DNA from 4 places in the Agarivorans litoreus genome. Region 2 is predicted to be linked to each of the others. Evidence: predicted binding sites of a transcription regulator. Region 2 holds the regulator's gene; each other region holds the start of a gene.

Evidence for each region. The regulator LexA, encoded in region 2, represses DNA repair genes until DNA is damaged. The targets are predictions, from matches to a motif close to TACTGTATNNNNATACAGTA.
Region 1: the regulator LexA is predicted to act here: its motif matches at 1,220-1,239, upstream of K5L93_RS19310 (YebG family protein).
Region 3: the regulator LexA is predicted to act here: its motif matches at 2,304-2,323, upstream of recN (DNA repair protein RecN).
Region 4: the regulator LexA is predicted to act here: its motif matches at 2,900-2,919, upstream of K5L93_RS13650 (SOS response-associated peptidase family protein).

The regions. Positions count from the first base shown of each region.
Region 1 is NZ_BLPI01000001.1:4,196,162-4,200,446, forward strand. Features, by position in the region: gene K5L93_RS19300 (paraquat-inducible protein A) at 1-535, opposite strand, end outside; gene K5L93_RS19305 (paraquat-inducible protein A) at 519-959, opposite strand; gene K5L93_RS19310 (YebG family protein) at 1,253-1,513, shown strand; gene msrC (free L-methionine (R)-S-oxide reductase MsrC) at 1,518-1,997, shown strand; gene proQ (RNA chaperone ProQ) at 2,079-2,708, shown strand; gene prc (carboxy terminal-processing peptidase) at 2,735-4,285, shown strand, end outside.
Region 2 is NZ_BLPI01000001.1:1,771,420-1,775,704, reverse strand. Features, by position in the region: gene plsB (glycerol-3-phosphate 1-O-acyltransferase PlsB) at 1-781, opposite strand, end outside; gene K5L93_RS08215 (zinc metalloprotease) at 1,025-1,708, shown strand; gene K5L93_RS08210 (NAD(P)-dependent oxidoreductase) at 1,739-2,617, opposite strand; gene lexA (transcriptional repressor LexA) at 2,816-3,463, shown strand; gene coxB (cytochrome c oxidase subunit II) at 3,754-4,285, shown strand, end outside.
Region 3 is NZ_BLPI01000001.1:3,372,651-3,376,935, reverse strand. Features, by position in the region: gene K5L93_RS15545 (ABC transporter ATP-binding protein) at 1-862, opposite strand, end outside; gene K5L93_RS15540 (extracellular solute-binding protein) at 907-1,977, opposite strand; gene recN (DNA repair protein RecN) at 2,330-3,994, shown strand; gene K5L93_RS15530 (outer membrane protein assembly factor BamE) at 4,071-4,285, shown strand, end outside.
Region 4 is NZ_BLPI01000001.1:2,936,050-2,940,334, reverse strand. Features, by position in the region: gene pykF (pyruvate kinase PykF) at 185-1,597, shown strand; gene K5L93_RS13655 (gamma-glutamylcyclotransferase family protein) at 1,656-2,249, opposite strand; gene K5L93_RS13650 (SOS response-associated peptidase family protein) at 2,289-2,855, opposite strand; gene K5L93_RS13645 (methylglyoxal synthase) at 2,969-3,424, shown strand; gene K5L93_RS13640 (super-infection exclusion protein B) at 3,426-4,064, opposite strand; gene dusA (tRNA dihydrouridine(20/20a) synthase DusA) at 4,175-4,285, opposite strand, start outside.

The sequences.
Region 1 (4,285 bases), 2.4 Mb from region 2:
CTACTGCGCCGAAAGCGGTGGCTCCGGGGCCAGCCTCTACTCCTACCAGATTATTGCGTTCAAATACCGCAATCATGATAGAAAGCACAAATAAGTCGAGCATTGACCACTTGCCAATTATGTCAATTATTCTATATACAACAATACGTTGTCGATTATTAAGGTTCAAATTAAATTGTAGACTTAATAAAATGACTACCAAGCCTACTAGTTTCATTACAGGGACAACGATACTGGCGACAAATACCACAATAGCAATACCTACCATGTCATCTTTAATTAAGCTAATCACGCCAGACATAATGGTTTCATATTGCGGGGCACCACGGGTACTTAATACTGTAATTGGCATTAAATTGGCTGGGAAAAGGCCAACAGTAGCGGCAATGATAAAAGCCCAACATTTTTGTAAACTTTGTGGGATTCTTGAATGAACTTGCATGTGGCAGCGCTGACAATGACTTTGTTCTTCGGGCATCGATAGCTTACAGTGCCTACAAAGCTTTATGCCTAATTGTTTAGCGGATGTGTACATATCGCTCCCAGTATTCCGCTGGCTCTATGCGCTGAATTAAGTGAGTAGAAAGCAATAAGGTTATACAGATACACCATAGTCCATAGCCTAAATCGATGTCAGCGTATTCTACCAATTTAACCAAGGCTACCAAAAAGCTCACGATATAGACTTCAATCATACTCCAGTGAATAAGGTCGTCTTGAAAATGTAGCGCTGTTGCCAAAAAGGGCGTTTTCCAGCCTTTGCTTAAAGACAAAGAGGTATAACAAATTAAGCTGAATAGCAGAATTGGCGCGATGAAACTAGCCAGTACCACACTGAATCCCACCAAATAATAACCGTTTTCGAGTAATAGTACGGTGCCGCGCAGGATATTGGCGGAACTGGGGATCCCAAGAAATGTAAAGCTTAACAGCGGGTAAGTATTAGCAAGAGTGACCATAATCAAGCACGTTAACGCCAATGCAAATTGGCTGGAGAAACGGGCTCTACGCCCCCGTGCTAGTGTGTGTTTGCAGCGTGGGCATATTAATACATTTCCGGCCCTACAATGTGCTTGGGTGTCGACCAACAAATCGCAACTTGGGCAGATGGATAGCTTTGATAACTCAGAAGATTTCATACAGTACATATTAGCTAAATCAGGCTAACTATGCTGTAAAAATTTGTCACTAGTAGTTTAAAAGTGAATGGTGCATACTACCCTGTATATAAAAACAGTAAATGGAGGCAGCGGTGGCTGTAATTATTAAATATGTCGTCGAACGTAACGGTGTAGAGAAAATGACTTTTAGTTCAAAAAAAGAAGCCGACAATTACGACAAAATGTTAGACGTAGCTGATCAGCTTACATTAATGATAAAGCACGCAGAACCTAAGATGAACGAGCAACAAGCCGAGAATTTAGGCTTCTACCTTTCTTCTCAGCGAAATGCACTGCAACAAGTGCTTAAAGGCCAGGAGTTTGATGCATCGATGATTGAAGAAGAGGAGTAATGCAGTGGCAGACGTATCTTCGCGTTATTTAACACTAGGTAAGCAATTAGACGCTTTGTTAGATAAAGACTTACCTTATATTTCTAATCTAGCTAATTTTTCTGCCTTATTATGGCTCGAGTTAGAAGAGATTAACTGGGTGGGGTGTTATTTGGCCGATAAAGCTAAAAAACAGCTGTTCTTAGGGCCGTTTCAAGGTAAACCTGCCTGTACTTCAATTCAAGTTGGTAAAGGTGTATGTGGTTCGGCCTTTGCGCAGCAGCAAACCTTTCGTGTTGAAAATGTTCATGAGTTTCCAGGACATATCGCTTGTGATAGTGCTAGCGAATCAGAAATCGTAGTGCCTCTATATCTTAATGGGGAACTGTTTGGTGTGGTGGATATTGATAGTCCTCGTCTTAAACGATTCGAGCTAAGTGACCAAATTGGCATCGAGTATTTAGTTAAGGTGTTGGAAAATAAACTAAGTGATGTGCATTTTTAATGGCTTTTCAATATACGCTCACTATAATAGCCGAAATCAGCCCTGTCGCTGTACCAGTAAAGATGTATAAGAAAGGTCATCATGGAACAAACTAACAAACTGAAAAATAGCAAAGAAGTCATTCAATATTTGGCGACACAATTCCCAAACTGTTTTTCTACAGAAGGTGAAGCCAAGCCGCTTAAAATTGGTATTTTTCAGGACTTAGCTGAACGTCTAAAAGAAGACGAGAAAGTAAGTAATACCGTACTACGTTCTGCATTGCGTCAATATACGTCTAGCTGGCGTTATCTACATGGCGTAAAAGTTGGCTCTAAACGCGTTGACTTAGACGGTGTAGAAGGCGCTGAAATTGAACAAGAGCATGTAGAACATGCGCAAAAGACCTTAAAAGAAAGCAAAGATAAAGCTTTTGCTAACAAAAAGGCTCAAGCCGAAAAAGCTGACAAAAACAAAGCTGCTGCACGTAAACCAAAAGCTGATTTTAAGCGTACCAGTAAACCTAAAACTAGCGACAGTAAACCAGCAGCTGACAAGAAGCCGATTGAAAAAATCGACAGTAAAGATTTAGTTGCAGGGAAAGATGTTCGTGTATTGGTTGGAAAAACACCAATGCCGGGTCAGATCTCAGAAGTAACAAAAGATGGCATTGCTGTTACGCTTAAAAGCGGTATGTTAGTTAAAGTTAAAGCAGAACATATCGTTGCATAATTGATTTAGTAGTGAGATAGGTGCCTATGAAATATTTGAGCCGTCTGTGGCTATTCTTTTTAACGCTTAGTTACTCAACTCTGTTGTTGGCTCAAACGCCTACATTAGGACAAGATGCGCTACCCACTTTAAGCCAGCAAAGCCAACATGCTACAGCGGCAAAAAGAATTAGTGCTTTATACACCCGCTCTCACTACCGCAGTGTTCCTTTCGACGATGAATTATCTAGTGAAATCTTCGATAAGTTTATTCAGCAACTCGATTACAACCGTAGCTTATTTTTGGAAGAAGATTTCTTACGCTTCGAGCGTTATCGTTACAGCCTCGATCAAGATATACCAGCAGGTAGATTAGAACCGCTTTATTCAATGTTCGACCTGTCGCTTAAACGTCGCTACCAACAATTAGTGTATTCTTTGCAAGTGCTCGATGAGCCAATGGATTTTACTAAAGACGAACAGTTTCAATTTGACCGCAGTGAAGCCGAATGGCCCAAAACCCAAGCTGAGATCAAAGAGCTGTGGCGCTTAAAAGTAAAATACGATGCGCTGAACCTAAAGTTAGCTGGTCGAGAACACGACAAAATTGTTGAAGTATTGGCCAAACGCTACAACAGTGCTATCAAACGTTTAGTGCAAACTAGCAGCGAAGATGTTTTTCAAACTGCAATGAATGCTTATTCTCGCGCTATCGAACCACACACCAGTTACTTATCACCACGCACTGCAGAACGCTTTAAAATGGAAATGAATCTTTCCTTAGAAGGTATTGGTGCGGTACTTCAAGGTGAAGATGAGTACACAGTCATTCGAAGTTTGGTTCCAGGTGGGCCAGCAGCACTGAGCAACCAGCTAGGCCCTGAAGATAAAATTGTTGGTGTTGCTCAAGGCGAAGATGAAATTGTTGATATTATCGGTTGGCGGTTAGATGACGTTGTAGATCTAATTAAAGGTCCAAAAGGAACTACTGTTCGTCTTGAGATTCTTGCATCAGGTGGCAAAGTAGATGGTAAAACGAAAATCGTTGATATCGTTCGCGATAAAGTTCGCCTTGAAGATCGCGCAGCTAAAAGCGAAGTTATAGACATTGAAGGCAAGAAAGTAGGGGTGCTTAATGTTCCTAGTTTCTATGTGAATTTAAGTGAAGACGCCAGCAAAGAGTTACGTAAATTAGATGAAGAAAATATCAGTTCTTTGATTGTTGATTTACGTGGTAATGGAGGTGGTGCATTAACTGAGGCTACTGCTTTGACCGGATTATTCATTCCACAAGGTCCAGTAGTACAAGTACGTGATCAGCTTGGTCGAATTACAGTAAATAACGACACAAGTAATTCAGTAACTTATAGTGGACCAATGGTTGTTTTAATCGACCGTTATAGTGCCTCTGCCTCTGAGATTTTTGCCGCTGCCTTGCAAGACTATGGCAGAGCAATTGTTATTGGTGAGCAAAGTTATGGTAAAGGTACCGTCCAGCAGCACCGCGGTTTAGGTCGAATTTACGACTTATATGAAAATGAACTCGGCCACGTTCAGTACACTATTGCTAAGTTTTACCGTATAAACGGAGGAAGTACT
Region 2 (4,285 bases):
TACGGTACGAGAAGTCAGCGGCAATTTCTTCTAAGTACTTCAATGCCGCTTGGCGTGCAGCGGCATTGCTTATGTTCTTGGCCTTTGCCTCTTCATTAATCGCTTCGCGAATGGTTGCCGAAGCCAGTAGTTGCTCAAACATGTGCCGACGATTCGGTAACTTGGGGCCGGTGGCGATCATTTGCATGCGGCTAAAGTGTATTCGAGCAACACGCGCCAGTTTATGGCCAATACGTTTGTCTGAGCCTTGGCGTTGTGCCATGTCTTTAAGTGATACCGGCGGGCTGAAACGGACCAAGTTTTCGCGGCCTTTAAAGATAACCTGCCAGGTTTTCTTTAACACCCCAGCAGGGCGTTCTGGCTTGCCGCCCATTAAGTCATCCACACTCTCGCGCCCGGGGTAACGATCCCAAAACAACTTAACTGGCACCAGCTGTGCGTTGTGGCTTTCGTCGCTGCGGTGAATGGCCAAGGCAGAGGTAAATTGCTCAATGGTTTGCTCTAGGGTCTCGCCGTTGCCATCAACTAAAAATGCCACTCGTTTATGTGCTTCGCCAGCAAACATTACCGGTTCGAAGGGATCGGGTAAGCCAAGTTCTTTACAGGCTAATTGTAGAGTTAAAACATCGGCCAAAGAATTGCTCGGAATAACGTAAATAATCGGCTGAGATAAATCTAAATTGAACTCAGTGATGGGGTTGTCTGGGACAAATTTTCCGCGCGTAAAAAAGCCAATTATTGCTCGCAAAACGGCTAATACTGGAGAGGGTAAATGTAACATCTCAAGAGCTTATAGTGGTGAATGAATACAGTGCATAGGGTAGCAGACTTATCTAAATTTGGCTTTGATTTGATGCAATATCTCAAATAATTCAGCACTTATATAAAGAACTAAATTGAGGCTCAATAGTTACTCTGGGTAGATTAAACTTGCTGCAAAAATTCGTTTATTTAGTCGTGGATGCTATTGTTAATAATATGTTACTTGAGGTTTCATTAGGCTTACCATGCTAAGGAATGTGTTATGACTCTGACCACAAAAAACTCATTATTCGCCCTATTGCTATTTATTTCATCAATGGCTCAGGCGGCCTTTATTACCACCAATGAAGCTGCATTGGATGAAATATATTCGCAAGCTAGCTTTGGCCAAAACATCATCGATATTCGTATTGGCACTGCCAGCGAGTTGGTGTTTCCGGAGCTGCTTGATATAACCACTAGCGCAGAAGTCACCCAGCTATTCAATCAGCACGTTGGTCCAGCCAATGTAGTTAACTTCTATTTCATCGATACCATTAGTGCCTGTGGCAGCTTTGTTCTTACTGGTATTGTTGGTTGTGGTGAGTATTTTGGTAACGACTTTGTGGTTGAGTCTTCCTATGCTGCAGGGTCTTTTGGTGGAGAGCTATTAGCACATGAACTCGGTCATAACTTAGGTTTGCCGCATAAGGATGGTGCGTTTTTGATGAACCCATCTTTGAACAATCAAACCCTGATTACGCCTGATGAAGTCACGCGTATTTTTAACAGCCCCTTGGTGCAAGGTGATGAAGATTACTATTGGATAGACATTAATCCAGTGCTGATTGTGGCAGAGGCTACCAGAGTTAGTGAGCCGCTATCGGCAGGTTTGTTTGCCAGTATTCTGTTGATGCTAGCATGGAGAAATGCTGGCTTTAAAACAAACAAGGGTGTAACAGTTTGACTGTTACACCCTTGTCACGAGGAGCTCGAGTTACTTTTCTAGTTTAAGAAAGTAATCGAAAATCTCTGGTACATTGCCGTTGCCTAGGCCTGCATCTAATGCAGCGGCTAAGTTTGCAGAAGAACCTTCAGCAATTTTAGATTCTGTGCCTAAGTCTTTTACCATTTCTAAGAAGTAGCCAAGGTCTTTGTTTGCGTTAGCAATAGAGAAACCTAAGTCACTTACACCATCTACTGCGTAGTTTTTACAAAACTGCATGAACGGTGAGTTAGAAGGACCTGCTGACATAATGTCGAATAACTGTTGGCGGTTTACACCAGCGCGATCGGCTACAGCAAATGCTTGCGACATAGCAACAACAGTAGTCATACCCATAAAGTTATTTACTAACTTAGTAGTGTGACCAGCGCCAAGAGCACCTAGGTGGAATACATTTTCACCTTGCTCGTCTAATACCGGTTTAACTTTGTTAAAGGTATCGATATCGCCAGCTGCCATAATGTTTAGCAAGCCATCTTTAGCGTGAGCAGGAGTACGACCTAATGGTGCGTCAATCATGCCGGCACCTTTAGCAGCTAAGTCTTCACCAATCTTACGGGTAGAGGCTGGAATAGAGGTTCCAAAGTCTACTAATACTGCGCCTTCTTTAATGCCGGCTAAAATCCCGTCGTCAGCGTAGATAAGTTTTTCAACTACTGCAGAAGTGGTTAAACAAAGCATTACAATGTCACTAGCTTCTGCTAGTTCTTTTGCTGAGCTTGCTTCTTTAGCACCACGAGCAACACACGTTGCAACAGCCTCTTTATTTAAGTCCATTACATTTAGTTGGTAACCGCGCTTTTGCAGGTTTTCAACCATGTTGCCGCCCATAAGACCAAGGCCGATGAAACCGATGACAGGCTTTGTCATATTCAACTCCAGTAAATCATATTGTATTATTAATTAGCCTAAGCATATACCTCAGTCACTTTTTAAGCAATTGGCTAGTGGCTTTTATTTGTCTTAAAGTATTAATAATTTGATTTTGATCGTGCTAACGATAAATCCTTGCTTCATTGCTCATGCTGTATATACTAACAGTGTGCTGTATAAACTTACAGGTAGACTATGAAGCCCTTAACACCCCGTCAAACAGAAGTATTTGAATTAATTCGTCGTCATATTTCCGAAACGGGTATGCCGCCAACCCGTGCAGAGATCGCTAAAGAATTAGGCTTTCGCTCCGCTAATGCGGCGGAGGAGCACCTACGAGCTCTTGCTAAGAAAGGGGCTATTGAGATGATCCCTGGTGCTTCGCGTGGTATTCGCATTAGTGAAGAGTATTTGCCAGCCAGCGCTAATGAGTCAGTAGCCGAAGACTTAGAACCCGGTTTACCTTTAATTGGCCAAGTGGCTGCAGGCGAGCCTATTTTGGCGCAGGAGCATGTAGAGTCACACTATGCGGTAGATGCTAACTTGTTTAATCCTCATGCTGATTATTTACTGCGGGTGCAGGGAATGAGTATGAAAGACATCGGTATTATGGATGGTGACCTGTTAGCAGTGCATAAAACCAATGATGTTCATAATGGGCAAGTGGTGGTGGCACGTTTAGAAGACGATGTTACGGTTAAGCGTTTTGAGCGCGACGGTAAAATGGTTTACTTGCACCCAGAGAATGAAGAGCTCTCAACTATTGAAGTTGATTTAGAGTATCAAAGCATCGAAATCGAAGGCTTGGCGGTAGGTATTATTCGCACTGCCGATTGGATGTAAGCCTTACATAGCAATAAGTTCCGCCCTTTTTAAGCCCAAATCAGCCCGATTTGGGCTTTTGTCGTTAGCATCACATCTTTTGTGTTTATCTATAAAAATTTCAACAATATATTTACATTTCTTTAACTTAGGGGTTAATTTATAAGCAGTAGCTTGTATTTAGCTGTTGCTGTCTACTACTTTTTGGGGGGAGATTTCCCTTTTTCTGCAGCTACTTTCCTAGTTTGGAAAGTTGTTGTCGTTGGCTACTAGCAAAGGAGAGCGCTGTGGGCCGATGGATTCAGCTAATAATGCTGACATTCTTTTCGTCGCAAGTATTTGCGCAAGAAATGTCATTCAACTTACGTCCGGGTGTTACCGCCATTAGTGAGCAGGTTTATGGCCTGCACATGACAATTTTTTATATTTGTTGTGCTATTGGGGTGCTGGTGTTTGGCGCCATGTTCTGGGCTATTTTTCATCATCGCAAGTCTAAAGGGGCCAAGCCGGCTCAATTTCATGAAAGTACCAAAGTAGAAATTATTTGGACCATCGTTCCTTTCATTATTTTGATTGGCATGGCGATTCCTGCCACTAAAACTCTTTTGGCCATGGAAGATCCTTCCGATGCCGATATCACCATTCAAGTAACAGGGTCCCAGTGGAAGTGGCATTACAAATACTTTGACCGTGAACTGGAATTCTATAGCGTGCTGGCTTCTGATATGGATGAAGTTAACGGCAAGCTGGAAAAACGCAAAAACTACTTGCTTGAAGTAGACCGACCGCTGGTATTGCCCATCGATAAAAAAGTACGCTTTTTGATGACTTCGGAAGATGTTA
Region 3 (4,285 bases), 1.6 Mb from region 2:
CTGGCCGCACAAATACATCCACCAGCGACTTTTCTGCTTGATCAATAGTAGTCGCTACGATCAGGTGGCGACCTCGAGCGGTTTTAAGTAAAGCAACACCTTGTCGTTGTTCACACACCACTGCTGAATGCGCATTGGTTTGGCCAACGAATTTGGCCACAAACGCCGTATTCGGTTGATAATACAGCTGCTGCGGACTGGCTACCTGTTCAAAGCGGCCATTGTTCATTACCGCCACCTTATCTGACATCACCAAGGCTTCAGATTGATCGTGAGTAATGTAGATAAAGGTTGTGCCAAATTCGCGCTGCAAGTGCTTTAGCTCAACTTTCATTTTTTCACGCAGTTTTAAATCTAGTGCGCCTAAGGGCTCATCAAGCAACAGTAAACGAGGCTCCAGTACTAAGCTGCGGGCAATCGCAATGCGTTGTTTTTGCCCGCCCGATAACTGAGTAATTTGCTTGTTTTGACTGCCATCTAAGCCCACTCGCTCTAACACATCTTTAATCTTATGCCGTCGCTCGTTGGCTTTAATACCACGGCGCTTTAATCCGTAAGCAATGTTCTCCGACACATTCATGTTCGGAAAAAGAGCCAGGTGCTGAAACACCATATTCACTGGGCGCTTATTTGGCGCTAGTTCGTTAACCCGCTTTTGATGGATCTGAATCTCTCCTTCACTGGGTGATTCAAAGCCAGCCAACATTCTTAATAAGGTGGTTTTACCGCAGCCAGAAGGGCCTAAAATAGAGAAAAACGAGCCAGCCTCAACTGAGAAATTAAGCTTATCTACTGCTGTAAATTCTGAGAAATGCTTCGAGAGGTGTTTACATTCAAGATCATATTTAGCGTTTGCCGCCATAGTACTTCCAAATAAAGCAGAGGGGCGCGAGCGCCCCAATAAAACTAGTTGGCCGCTTGTACGCGATCCAGTACTTTGCCTTCCATAGCTTCTAAACCAGCAGGAACAGCGGGGTACCACTTAATGTTGTCGATGTCGTCGCTACTAAAGCTGGCGTTAAACTGCGACTTCGCCAATTCGTTTACGTAAGCGTCTGAACCTTTAGAAGCGGTGAAGTTACCTGCAGCTTCGGTAATTTTAGCTGCTACTTCAGGGCGCATAACAAAGTTAATCCACTTGTACGCAGCATCTACTGCTTTAGACTTTTTAGGAATGGCAAAAGTATCAATCCAACCCAAAGCTCCAGATTTAGGCGCTACAAACTGGATATTCTGTTGATCACGATTTAGCTTCCAACCGCCAGCATCCCAAGCCATAGCGGCAACTACTTCATTAGAACGCATCAAGTTCATTAACTCGTCGCCGCCAGACCAGTAGGTCTTAACCAAGGGCTTACATTCCACCAGAGCCTTTTCAACTTTGTTCAATATTTCTTGGTACTTAACCGGATCAGCGTAAGCAGCAAACGGATCTTCACCCAATGCAAAAGCAAAACCGATTAAGGTTGGGCGCTTTAAGCGATAAGAAATTTTACCTTGGTACTGCTGCTGACATAGGTCGGTGTAATCGGCCACATCTTTTGCCATTTCACCATTTACCACCAAACCGCTGGTTCCCCACACATGAGGAACACCAAATACTTGCTCGCCTACAGCGGTATTCTTTTTGGTAGCATCTAACATTGAAGTAATAATTTGGGTCTGGTCAATACGAGCTAAATCAATAGGCTGATATATGCCAAACTGCTGTTGCACACCGGTGATACGGTCTTGGCTAGGTTGGGCTAAATCAAAGCCCGAGCCGCCAGTTGCGCGAAGTTTAGAGATCATGTCTTCGTTGTTTGATTTAGTCACTTTTACTTCAATGCCGGTTTCTTTCTCAAACATTTCGATAACTTCTTGTGGTGCATAGCCGCCCCAAGTAAGCAAACGTAAAGTTTCAGCATTGGCCTGCGCACTTACCATTGCGCCCATGCTAAGTGCCAAGGCACTTAATGATAAACGTTTATTCAACATAATCTCTTCCATGTAGTTCTACGGTTAAATGGTTTACCGACAAAAGCGGCTTATTTACAACAAGTATTTGATAAACATGCACCAATTTAATGACACTAATGTGACAAGTAAAAGCGTAGTCGTAAAATTAGAAGGCGTGAAGCAGTGAGATAAAGTATCGTTTAGAAAAGAGCTGTATTAACTAAAACTATAAAGCCATGCGAGACAAGGGCTGGCAAGATTCAAATTTCAGTGAGACCAAATCTCAGTCTCAATCTCGAATGACACAATTAGCTTTAAGAATTTTGCCTTGCATCAATTCCATTGGGGCTATATATTTATACAGTTACTGTATAGATAATCAGGTAGGGATATGCTCACTCAATTAAGCGTACAAAATTTTGCAATTGTTCGGTTTCTTGAACTCGACTTACACCAAGGTATGACCACCATCACTGGTGAAACCGGTGCTGGTAAATCTATTGCCATTGATGCGCTAGGCGTATGTTTAGGCAATCGCGCCGAAGCCTCAGTAGTTAGGCAAGGGGCAGATAAAGCCGAAATTAGTGCCCAATTTGATTTAAGCAATAACCAAGGTGCCCAGCTTTGGCTGCAGCAAAATGAACTGCTAAGTGATGATGAGTGTATTCTGCGCCGAGTGATCACTAAAGAGGGACGCTCGAAAGCCTATATTAATGGTACCGCGGTGCCCGCTGCGCAGTTAAAAAGCTTGGGCCAATACCTTGTCAGTATTCATGGCCAGCACGCCCATCAACTATTATTAAAGCCAAGTCAGCAACTAAGCATTGTTGACCAATATGCAGCTCACCCTCAACTTATCCAAGATGTAAAACAAGCCTACCAAGCTTGGAAAAGCCTATGTAATGAGAAAGAGCTAGCAGAACAACAACAAAATGAATTAGCTGCACAACGTCAGTTACTTGAATACCAAGTCAAAGAGTTAGATGAATTTGCCCTGCAGCCGGGGGAATACCAAGATATTGAGCAACAGCACCAATGTTTGTCTCATAGCACCGAGCTACAACAATCAAGCTATCAACTTACTCAGCTACTTGGCCACGATGAGCAAGTAAATGTATTAGATATGCTGGGACAAGCCTGCAAAACCACCAGCCAACTGCTCGAATTAGACCCTAAGTTAGATGCAATCAATAACCTATTGCACGAAGCACAAATCCAAGTAGAGGAAGCCACTCAGCAATTGAGCAATTACAGTGAGCAATTGGAGTACGACCCAGAGTTGTTTGCAGAATTAGAAGCGCGCTTAAGCCAAGCTTTAGAGCTTGCAAGAAAACACCAAACAAACCCAGAACAACTGCCAGAGCTTCATCAGCAGTTACAACAACAACTAGAGCACTTAAGCCAACAAACTGCACGTTTTGAACACCTTACCGAAGATATTGGTAAGGCATGGCAACAGTATTTAGCTAAAGCCAACAAGTTGTCTAAAAGTCGCGAGCGCGCCGCCAATAACTTAAGCAAACAAATCACCAAAGAAATTCATAAACTAAGCATGGCAAAAGCTCAGTGTGAGTTTTCTTTACAAAGCGATGAGCAATTTACCAACGCCAACGGCATTGACCGAGTTGAACTGCTGGTACGCACCAACCCAGGCCAACCCATGCAAGCCATCGAAAAAGTCGCATCCGGCGGCGAGCTCTCACGCATAGGCTTAGCGATTCAGGTAATTTGTTCTGCCAGTATCTTAACCCCTACACTAATTTTTGATGAAGTGGATGTGGGCATTAGTGGCCCAACTGCTGCAGTGGTTGGCGGCATGTTGCGCCAGCTAGGTAAACAATGCCAAGTATTGTGTGTTACTCACTTACCGCAAGTTGCAGGCCACGGCCATCAACAAATGCTGGTAAGCAAACAGCAAAAGAAAAACGAAACGATAACAAACATGCAAGCCTTGGATACAGAACAGCGCCTTGGAGAACTAGCCCGCTTGCTTGCAGGTGATGAAATTACCGCTTCGGCGCTAGCAAACGCCCAAGAATTATTGATTAAGGATTGAATTCTTAGCATTCCAAGCTTCTTTTTATGGCAAGGCTTAGTTATGATGCTTGCCTTAACAAGGAGCTTCGATTCACATGCGTTTTACTGCCAAAATTTTTGTTCTACTAGCCAGCATTGGCCTAAGTGGCTGTTCTGCCTTCGACTGGATGGTATATAAAATTGATATTCCACAAGGCAACTACATTGATGATGCCAAAGTTGAACAGCTCCGCATTAACATGACCAAGGAGCAAGTACGTTTTGTACTAGGTACTCCAATGTTAATAGACGCCTTTGATAAAGAACGTTG
Region 4 (4,285 bases), 1.2 Mb from region 2:
TATGAGCAAAGCAACAAGTATTAACTAAATTGAACAATTAATAAGCCACATTTGTGAATCATAAATCGACATTATTTTGATCGACATTCGGATTTGTAGTTATTTTTCTACATATCCTTTTGTGATCAATCTTGTATAATGTGCGCAGATTTTTTACTAGCATCCTTAACGGAGAGTCACTTCAATGAAGAAAACCAAAATAGTTTGTACCATTGGTCCAAAAACTGAATCGGTAGAAATGCTAACTAAGTTAGTTGAGTCAGGCATGAACGTAATGCGCCTTAACTTCTCTCACGGCGACTTTGCTGAGCACGGCACTCGCATCAACAACCTACGTGAAGTTGTTAAGAACACTGGCAAATCTGCTGCTGTTTTATTGGATACCAAAGGTCCAGAAATCCGCACTATCAAACTAGCTGGCGGCGAAGACGTTAGCCTAGTAGCAGGTCAAGAGTTCACTTTCACTACAGACCAAACAGTAATCGGCGATGCAACTCGCGTAGCGGTAACTTACCCTGGTTTTGCTGCTGACTTGAAAGTAGGCAACATCATCCTAGTGGATGACGGCCTAATTGAAATGGAAGTTATCGCAGTATCTGACGACGAAGTTAAGTGTACTGTTCTAAACAACGGTGACTTAGGCGAAAACAAAGGTGTTAACCTTCCTGGCGTTATCGTTCAACTTCCTGCTCTTTCTGCTAAAGATAAAGGCGACTTAATCTTTGGTTGTGAGCAAGGTGTTGATTTCATCGCTGCTTCTTTCATTCGTAAGAAAGAGGACGTACTAGAAATTCGTCAACTTCTTAAAGAGAATGGCGGCGAGAAGATCCAAATCATCTCTAAAATCGAAAACCAAGAAGGTGTAGATAACTTCGACGAAATTCTAGAAGTTTCTGACGGCATCATGGTTGCTCGTGGTGACTTAGGTGTTGAAATCCCAGTTGAAGAAGTAATCTTCGCGCAGAAGATGATGATTGAGAAGTGTAACCGTGCTCGTAAATTGGTTATCACTGCAACTCAAATGCTTGATTCAATGATCAAAAACCCACGTCCAACTCGTGCAGAAGCGGGCGACGTTGCTAACGCAATCCTAGACGGTACCGATGCAGTAATGCTTTCTGGTGAGTCTGCTAAAGGTAAATACCCTGTAGAAGCTGTATCTATCATGGCAACTATTTGTGGTCGCACTGACGCAGTAATGCCTTCTAACTTAGATCCAGCACGTGATAGCGGTAAACTACGCATCACTGAAGCGGTATGTAAAGGTGCTGTAGAAACGTCTGAGAAGCTAAGTGCTCCTCTTATTGTTGTTGCTACTGAAGGTGGTAAGTCTGCGAAATCTGTTCGTAAATACTTCCCACAAGCTAACATCTTAGCAATTACTACTAACACTAAAACTGCTGCTCAACTTTGTTTGACTAAAGGTGTTATTCCTCACGTTGTTGACAGCATTGATAGCACTGACTCTTTCTACGCGCTAGGTAAAGAACTTGCGATGGAGTCTGGTCTTGCTAACAAAGGCGACATCGTAGTGATGGTATCTGGTGCCTTAGTACCTTCTGGTACTACTAACACTTCTTCTGTACACGTACTGTAATTTACGTTTACCGAAGCTAAAAAAGGCGCCTAAGGCGCCTTTTTTTATACCCAAATTCTTAGCTCTGAGCGACTGGCTTGTAATCAGCCAAATGCACCATATCATTTAATATCGAATCAATTTGCTCTAAGGCTAGAGCATCCATGTTAATGGCCCTTGGGTAAATCGGTTGATGACGGTCATCTAACCAGTGGCTTACCCAATAATTGGTTGAAAGCAAAAACTCACGAGCGTATTGCTCATTTACCGCCAAACACCCTCGCAAGCACACATCTAAATAAGACTGTAAAATAGGGCTATTGCTCTGCGGATGCCAATACTCTTTAGCCACATAGGTATATATTTTAACCGCTGGCTTTGGCAACACATCTAAGAGATCAAGCTGTGCAACATCGAGTAATACTCTATCGTAATCTTCTTCGCGCTTATCCAGTTCAGGCAAGAAGCTTTCATCAAAAGGAATCAGCACCCCATTCACGCTGGCATTATTATCGGGAGTAATTACAACAGCGGAACGGTCATCAGCGCTTTTTAAACCACTCCAATAACGTTGGTAGCCATGTAACCGCGCTGCATACGCATGTTCACCAGGAAAGGTACACTGTCTGCAATCTGCATCAATTAAACTGCCATAACCAAAAATGTAAATCATCAATCACTCCTAGAAACTTGATGCGACAAAATATACTTACTAAAACAAGCCCATCTGTGGGCTATTGCTCGACACATGATAATGAAACTGCTCCGCCTTATATGTACACGGCTCCCCGCCCAACCAGCGCAAGCCTTGCTCGAGTTCAAACAACAAAGGCATGCGATGATGATATTGTTGCAAAGCATTCGCTGCAGCTTGAGTAAGAACAACTAAGTGCTGTTTTCCCTCAGAAGCCTGCAAATACAAACCACCCAGCAATAATACATTTTGATGCTCCAAACTAAACTCAAAACGTTCTTGATTACGCCATTCATGCCACGCTTTTACCGGCAGTAAACAACGCTGGGTTTTCCAGGCGTTGTGAAACATCGCTTTATTAGCCGCGCTTTCTACTCGAGCATTAATAACAAGCTGGGGATGTCGAGGGTGCTTTACTCCCCATATAAAAGGCTTACAACGCAGGGTTTCCTGCTCAAAGATTAAAGCTGGCAACAACTCACTCGGACGATACTGTTTGGTTTCGCCAAAATCTAGAAATAACGAATCCACACCTACGGCTTGTCGTATTTCATATTCACCGCCAATCATTACGCTACCGCACACGTTTTTGTTATCCCACCTTGATTATCTGCTGGCTGTTGCTAGCTAATAGTAAATACAAACAGTAACATAATCTGTAGTAAACGCTTTCAAACTAATCGTATTTAAGAGGTAACATGGATACAACCACCCGCACCATGAACGTTCGCAAACGTATTGCATTGGTAGCCCACGACCATAAAAAAACGGCGTTAATTAACTGGGCGAAGAATCATCGTGAAGATTTAGTTAAACATCAACTATTTGGAACTGGCACCACCGGCACACTGTTGTCACAGCAAGGGTTTGAAGTAGAGGCCTTGTTAAGCGGTCCAATGGGTGGCGACCAACAATTAGGCGCAATGATTGCAGAAGGTAAAATAGACTTAATGATCTTCTTCTGGGATCCGCTAGATGCGGTTCCGCATGACCCTGATGTCAAAGCGCTACTGCGCTTGGCGGCGGTATGGAATATACCTATGGCAACCAACCAAGCGACGGCTGAATTTATCTTAGCCAGCCGTCACTTTAATCAGGAGTTTTCGGTAGATGTGCCCGATTACGCGGGTTATCTAAAACAGCGTACTAGTTAAACTACGCCGCCGTTTGGCTTTCTGTATCACCGGCACGGATCCTAAATAGTTTCCCAGAGTGAGTACGATTTGCTTTGTAATCTGGCTGTAAAAAACGAGGACGAATTGACTTTAAATGCTCAATTTGCTCCTCACTTAACTTACCCACTGGTAAACCTAAAGCTTTGTAACTCAGTAATGGCCGTGCAGCTAAATTGATCATCATGTCCACATTGCTTCGTTGCTCATGAACATGTTGCTCATTCATTGGCTTTAACACACCATTCTCCATTAAGTTGGCTACGGCTGGCTCTTTTAATGGGAGGCTTAGGACGCTGCGGCGAGTAATAATAAATTCGCGTAAAATTGCACGCTCAGAATGATCCAAACATGAAACCATCAACGACAAACGCTGTAGTTCACGACGATGCTGAACAGCCCCTGTAATGCTAGCCATCATTAACAACACACCGCGGCTAAGGAAGTATGCCAAACCAGCAACACAACTAATGGTTAAGGCCATAAGCAGTTGCGCGTTTAAGCCTGCTCCAGGTAACCACTGCTTGGGAATAACCAGCAACATGCCACTGGCGGTAAGCACCCACGCCATAAAAATGTCTAATATGCCCCAGCGGGCGATTAAACGTCCTAAAAATTCCATTGTTTTGCACTCCTGACAAAAAGCTGACTCTTCGCAGGTAGTGATAGCAAGGGCTGTGCCAGATAATAAGAAGGCCGCATAAAGCGGCCTCAATTAAACAAGTAAGTAAGCTAGGCTTCTTGATGCTCTGGAACTAAGTCCATTGCGGCTTGCATCACTTCAATGCCAGCACCTTTCTTATGGGCATTCTCGCTTAAATGCCTACGCCAAGCACGCGCGCC